DNA from 3 places in the Cobetia sp. LC6 genome. Region 3 is predicted to be linked to each of the others. Evidence: predicted binding sites of a transcription regulator. Region 3 holds the regulator's gene; each other region holds the start of a gene.
What was found. The regulator PhoB, encoded in region 3, activates phosphate uptake and scavenging genes when phosphate is short. The targets are predictions, from matches to a motif close to TGTCATANNNNTGTCANA.
Positions count from the first base shown of each region.

Region 1: the regulator PhoB is predicted to act here: its motif matches at 714-731, upstream of olsF (bifunctional ornithine lipid synthase OlsF).
Region 2: the regulator PhoB is predicted to act here: its motif matches at 1,136-1,153, upstream of QQF40_RS03910 (CYTH domain-containing protein).

Region 1 covers NZ_JASSPL010000019.1:43,930-46,199, reverse strand. The annotation lists gene QQF40_RS16510 (NAD(P)H-quinone oxidoreductase) at 1-599, opposite strand, end outside; gene olsF (bifunctional ornithine lipid synthase OlsF) at 812-2,270, shown strand, end outside.
Region 2 covers NZ_JASSPL010000002.1:145,374-147,643, reverse strand. The annotation lists gene QQF40_RS03910 (CYTH domain-containing protein) at 1-933, opposite strand, end outside; gene QQF40_RS03905 (TIGR00153 family protein) at 1,405-2,085, shown strand; gene QQF40_RS03900 (inorganic phosphate transporter) at 2,126-2,270, shown strand, end outside.
Region 3 covers NZ_JASSPL010000003.1:263,775-266,044, reverse strand. The annotation lists gene ubiA (4-hydroxybenzoate octaprenyltransferase) at 1-589, shown strand, start outside; gene phoB (phosphate regulon transcriptional regulator PhoB) at 813-1,502, shown strand; gene phoR (phosphate regulon sensor histidine kinase PhoR) at 1,510-2,270, shown strand, end outside.

The DNA.
Region 1 (2,270 bases), on a different contig from region 3:
CAGTCGTTCACGGCCTCGACGAAGCTGCCATCGTGGCGGTTCCAGCCGGCATCCGCGCCGAGGCGCAGGCAGGTCTCCAGCTTCTCCTGGCTGCCGACGGTCACGAAGCACGGATGCCCGAACAGCCCGCAAAGCTGGATGGCGGTAGTACCGATACCGCTGGCACCTGCGTGCAGCAGTACGCGCTCCTTGTGCTTGAGATTGCCCTCGATGAACAGGTTCAGCCAGGCGGTGGCGAACATCTCCGGCAGGGCGGCGGCGTCTCTCAGGCTATAGCCCTCCGGCACTGGCAACACCTGCAGGGCATTGACGACCACCTCCTCGGCATAGCCGCCACCGGACAGCAGCGCACAGACCGGATCACCGACCTTGAAGCGCTCGACGTGGCGGCCAACCTCACGAATGGTGCCGCTGACTTCCAGTCCCAGAATCTGACTGGCGCCTTCGGGGGGCGGATATTGGCCGGCACGCTGCATCAGATCGGCGCGATTGACGCCGGCCCAGGCTACTTCGATACGCACCTCATCCGAGGCAATCCCGTGCGGGGCCTCGGTTTCCTGCCAGACCAGTGATTCATTCTCGACGGCTATCGCAAACATTCGCTCTCTCCTTGGCGTGGCAGTCGCGCTGCCTGTTCGTACGCGGATGATCTCTGTGCCGAGGCGCATCGGCCGCGGTCCACGTGGGCGACTGTCATCTCACTGTACGGGGACTGTGACGCATCTGTCATGAAGTGGCGCGAACCTGACGTGATATCAAGCCCCATGATCCAGACATCGCGCTCCGCACTCCGTGCGGCCAAGGAGAGAGCATGATCGATACTGCCCGCGTCATCGCTGCCAAGTATCCTGCCTTTGCCAAACGTCACCCGCTGATCCGACGGCCAGCTCTGGCCATGCTGCGACGCCTGGTGCATGAGGGGGAGATCAATGCCTTCCTCGGCGAGAACTCGGACCAGCGCGGCTTTGATTTCATTGACCGCGTGCTCGATCACTTTTCCTTCGGCTACTCGGTGTCCTCGCGGGAGCGCGAGAACATTCCGGCCTACGGGCGTGTCGTCATCGTCGCCAATCATCCGCTGGGGTCATTGGATGGACTCGCGTTGCTCAAGCTGGTCGGCGAAGTGCGCCGCGACGTCAAGATCGTCGCCAACGACATCCTGATGAAGGTCGAGCCGCTGGCACCCTTGCTGCTGCCACTGGACAACCTCAGTCGACGTGGCTATCGCAAGAGCAGTGGTCAGATCTGCGATGCGCTGATGAATGAAGAGGCCGTGATCATCTTTCCGGCCGGCGAGGTCTCGCGTGCAGGCCCGACCGGGCCGCGCGACGGCAAGTGGCTGTCGGGTTTCCTGCATTTCGCGCGCAAGACCAATGCGCCGGTGCTGCCTATCCACGTCAGCGGTCGCAACTCGACGCTTTTTTATACGCTGTCGTCGATCAACCGCAGTTTCGGTACGCCCCTGCTGGCCCACGAGATGTTTCGCCAGCGCGAGCGTCAGCTCAAGCTGCGCATTGGCGAGCTGATCCCGCTGGAGCGCCTCGACAGTGATGCCCTCAATACCAATGCCAAGACGCGCCTGCTGCGCAAGCACTTGTATCGCATCGGGCGCGGCAAGCGCGGCCTGTTCGTGACCGAGAAGGCCATCGGCCATCCGGAGGAGCGCCAGGCGCTGCGTGAGGAACTGACGCCCTGTGAACTGCTGGGCGAGACCCGCGATGGCAAGAAGATCTATCTGTTCGACGCCTTCCCCGGTTCCAGCGTGATGCGCGAGATCGGCCGGTTGCGCGAGATCAGTTTCCGCCGGGTCGGCGAGGGCACCGGCGAGCGGCGCGATATCGATCGCTATGACGCCCACTACCGGCATCTGGTGCTATGGGATGACGCGGATCTCGAGATCGCCGGCGCCTACCGCATCGGTGAGGTACGCAAGATCATGGCGGCACATGGCGAGAAGGGACTCTACAGTCCGACTCTGTTCCGCTTCGCGCCAGAGATGTTCGAGCGCATGCAGGACGGTCTGGAGCTGGGGCGCAGCTTCGTGCAGCCGCGTTACTGGGGGCGGCGCAGCCTCGATTACCTGTGGCAGGGGCTGGGCGCCTATCTGCGCTGTCATCCCGAGATTCGCTGGCTGTTCGGCCCGGTCACGCTCTCCAACAGCTATCCGGAGGCCGCCAGGGCGTTGATCGTCAGCTACTACCGTCATTATTACGGGGATGATGAGGGGCTGGCACGCGCGCGGGCACCGGTCGCCCAGAGTGTGCCGGGCA
Region 2 (2,270 bases), on a different contig from region 3:
GTCGCTGCTTTCCAGCGCCTCGACCAGTGCCACCGCGTGGATATGGCCGGGATGCTGACTGGCGGCCAGCCGTGATGCGAGCGCCGACAGAGCGGCCAGCGCGTGCGCGTACCACTTGAGGTCGTCTTTCGCCTGTCGGTCGGCGTGGGCATCGAGCGCATCGATGGCGGCGGACAGCAGCGCGCCGGGGTCAGTGGTATCCAGCGTCTTCTCATGCCATTCGCCATCACGCAGCGCCGCGCCGCGCTTGGCCTTGCTGGCATCCGCCGGACGCAGTGCCAGGTGGCTGGCCAGCGAATCCGCCAGCTGCCAGAGCACGGCTTCTCTCACCTCTGGGGCGAGTTCTTCGCCGCCGGTCAGCTCGAGCTCGATTTCCTGGATGGCCACCTCGCGACCACTTGCCTTCACCGCGCCAAGGTCCAGCGCCATCTCGACACCGACGGTGACCTGCTCGTCGCTCAGATTCTCGTCGCTGCATGTCGCCTTGACGTCGAGCTGCCAGGCATGACGCTCGAAATCGGTGCTGAAGCTGGGCGCGAGCGCACTCAGCAGCTGCTCGCGGGCGCCGTCTTCCAGCGCCTGCAAGGGCGGCAGGCCACGCAGGCCGTCGAGGTCGAGGTCGGTCTGGCCCTCGGGCAGCTCCCATTCCCATTCGCCGCGAGAATGCAGTCCGCCATGACTCTCGCCGCTGGTCTTGAGCGTCTGGCGCAGGGCCCCCGTGCTGTCGGCATTCTCACCACTCTGGCGCAGACGCAGCGCCATGCGCGCACGCTCCAGCGCATGCTCGGGGGTGTCGAAATAGGTGTTGGCCAGCCAGCGCCGCCTGGGGTTGACCGTTGCCAGCTCTGCAATGCTCGTCAGTGTCTCCAGAATGGCATCGCGATCAATGACGGGGTGAGACAGTGCCAGTTTGAGTTCGATTTCCTGCGCCATGATGGGCACTCCCTGTACGGATGAAAGAAGACGGATGCTGACGGATGATGGTGACAGCGGCGCCAGGACCGCAGAGCCTCCGGCAAGCATGGTGCATGGTGATCGAGGCTCATGCCTCTCATGCTCGCGCCTGGCCCGCGGCAAGGCAAGCACGGGAGGGGGGAGGCCATGCGGGTATCGGCTGTCGGCATAATCACATTTATATGACAGCATGATGACATTGAGGTGACAGCAATTGCCTGTCGTCACGTCCTTGGTTATATTAAGAATAGTGGATCAAGCCAGTGACCACGGGTCCTGCCGCTACATGACAATCTCTCCTCTGGAATCCTTCGTGTTCCCCCGAACTGCCGCTGTTGTTGCGTAAAGTACAACAGCATGGCGGTATCATGACGTTATGATGAAAGTTATGTGATCGTCACAAAGGCTTTGCTACACTCCGCGCGTCAACCCTTAACGCCGACGGCCACTATGGTAACGACCAACCCTTTCTCTTCGATGTTCGGGCGCTCGCCTTTCAAGGCGCTGCACACCCACATCATCAAGACCGACGAGTGCGCCCAGCACTTGCTGACCTTCTTCGACGCCTGCGAGCAGGGTGATTGGGAGCAGGCAGCCAGCATTCGCAAGACCATCAGCGGGCTGGAGCGTGAAGCGGACGAGTTGAAGACGCAGCTGCGCCTCAACCTGCCCAACTCGCTGTTCCTGCCGGTCTCGCGTTCCGACCTTCTCGAGCTGATCCATGTCCAGGATTCCATCGCGAATGTCACCAAGGACATCGCCGGGATCATGCTGGGTCGTCATATGCAGATACCTTCCGCACTGGTGCCCGCCATGCGTGAGTATCTCAAGACTGCGGTCGAATCGGTCTGCCAGGCGCGCCGTGCGTTGGGTGAACTGGAAGACCTCGTCGAGTCCGGTTTCGGGCGCAACATGAGCGAGCTGGTCGACAAGCTGATCAACGAGCTGCATGAACTCGAGAAGCAGTCCGACGAACAGCAGATCGCCATCCGCCAGACCCTGTTCTCGCTGGAAGCCAGTCTCCCGCCCGTCGATGTGATCTTCCTCTACAAGATCATCGATTGGGTCGGCGATGTGGCTGACCAAGCGGAAAAGGTCGGTACCCGACTGCAGATCCTGATGGCGCGCTGAGCGCCATCAGGACGTCCTGCCATCTGTCCAAGAGTCTTCTATGTCCATCATTGCTCAATACGGCGATGTGCTCGTCATTCTTGCCTGTCTGTTCGGTTTCTTCATGGCATGGGGTGTGGGTGCGAATGATGTCGCCAATGCCATGGGAACCTCGGTAGGTTCCAAGGCGATCACCATCAAGCAGG
Region 3 (2,270 bases):
GCTGACACTGTTCGGGGGGCTGGTCGCGGCCGCCTTCGTGCTGGTGTGCTTCACCAACCTGACCACGGTGCTGCTGTCGATCGTCGCCGTGCTGTTGGCAGCCAGCTACCCATTCATGAAGCGCTTCCATCATCTGCCCCAGGTAGTGCTGGGCGCCGCCTTCGGCTGGGCGATTCCGATGGCCTTCGCCGCGACGCTGGAGGAGGTGCCGACCTACGGCTGGTGGCTGTTCGCGGCCAACCTGATGTGGACGGTGGCCTACGACACCGCCTATGCGATGGTCGATCGCAACGACGACCTCAAGGTGGGCATCAAGTCCACCGCCGTGCTGTTCGGGCGTGCCGACAAGCTGATGATCGGCCTGTTGCAGCTGGGCATGCTGGTGGTGTTGATCGGCATCGGCCTGCAGCTGGCGCTGGGCATCTTCTACTGGCTGGGGCTGGCTGCCGCCGCCGTCACCTTCGTCTGGCAGCAACGTCTGATCCGTGAGCGTGAGCGTGCGCCCTGCTTCCAGGCGTTCCTCAACAATCATTGGACGGGGCTGCTGATCTTCGCCGGTATCGCCCTGGCGACCTGGCCGATGAGCTGACTCCTGCATAAATATTCGCATTATTTAATTTAAAGCTATCCCTGCCCCCGGTTGCTCCCCAGCCCACGATTCATGCCTGCCTGCCGCGCCTCCAAGGCGGCTGGCAGGCTTGCGTGCAAGCTGCCATGCTGGCAGTTGTCATCTGGTTGTCATATAAGCGGGTTGTAATCGTCATCGACTTGTCATTCTGGCGCGTGCGCCGACTGCTGCATGGGATCTAGCGATGAGCTCCAAGACCGTACTGATTGTCGACGATGAATCCTCGATTCGCGAGATGATCGCCGTCGCCCTCGAAATGGCGGATTACCGCGTGCTGGAGGCAGACAATGCCCAGGACGCCCACGCCATCGTCGTCGATGAAAAGCCCGATCTGCTGTTGCTGGACTGGATGATGCCGGGCACCAGTGGCCTGGAGCTCGCGCGGCGTCTCAAGCGAGACGAGACCACCTCGGAACTGCCGATCATCCTGTTGACCGCCAAGGGCGAGGAAGACAACAAGATTCAAGGCCTGGAAGCCGGTGCCGACGACTACATCACCAAGCCCTTCTCGCCACGCGAGCTGGTCGCCCGTCTCAAGGCCGTGCTGCGTCGCACCACCCCCAAGGGGGTCGAGGAGGCAGTGGAAGTCGAAGGCTTGATGCTCGACCCGGCCAGCCACCGCGTCACCGCCCACGGCAACTCACTGGATGTCGGCCCGACCGAATATCGCCTGCTGCAGTTCTTCATGACGCATCAGGAGCGTGCCTACACCCGCAGCCAGCTACTCGACCAGGTATGGGGGGGTAACGTCTATGTCGAGGAGCGCACCGTGGACGTGCACATCCGCCGCCTGCGCAAGGCGCTGGGCACAGGCCATCAGCATCTGATCCAGACCGTCCGTGGCACCGGTTACCGCTTCAGCGCTCAGGCCTGAGGGATTCATGCGCTATTGGACCAACGAGCTATGGCGCCTCGGCTACCTTGCCGGTGGCTTCGGCCTGATCGGTGGCCTGCTGGGCCATCTGGGCTGGGGCCTGGCGCTGGGTCTGGCGCTGTATCTGTTCGTCCATCTCAAGCACTTGAAGAGCCTCTATACCTGGCTGATCACCAATCCCCATGAAGAGCCACCGCCCGGCGATGGTGTGTGGGGAGACCTGCTCGATCGTCTCTACCGCTATCAGAAGGGCCAGCGTCAGACTCAGGAGCGACTGCGCAGCATCCTCAACCGTATCCAGGAATCCTCCGAGGCCATGCGCGACGGCCTGGTGATGCTGGACAACCACGGTGACATGGAATGGTGGAACAGCGCTGCCGAGCAGCTGGTCGGTCTCAAGGCCAGCCACGACCGCGGCCAGCACATCACCAACTATCTGCGTGACCCCGCCTTCATCGACTACTTCAATCGGCTGGCCTACCGCGAGCCGCTGACGCTGCAGTCGCCGCTGTCTGACAACCTGACGCTGCAGATTTCCATCACCCTGTTCGGTGACAACGAACGTCTGGTCATGCTGCGTGACGTCACCCGCCTCTATCGCCTGGAAGAGATGCGCCGCGACTTCGTGGCCAATGTCTCCCATGAACTGCGCACGCCGCTGACGGTACTGGCCGGCTATCTCGAGACCTACTCCGATTACGCCGATGACCTGCCACCGCGCTGGCAGCGTGGGCTGGGCCAGATGAAGAGCCAGACCGACCGCATGCA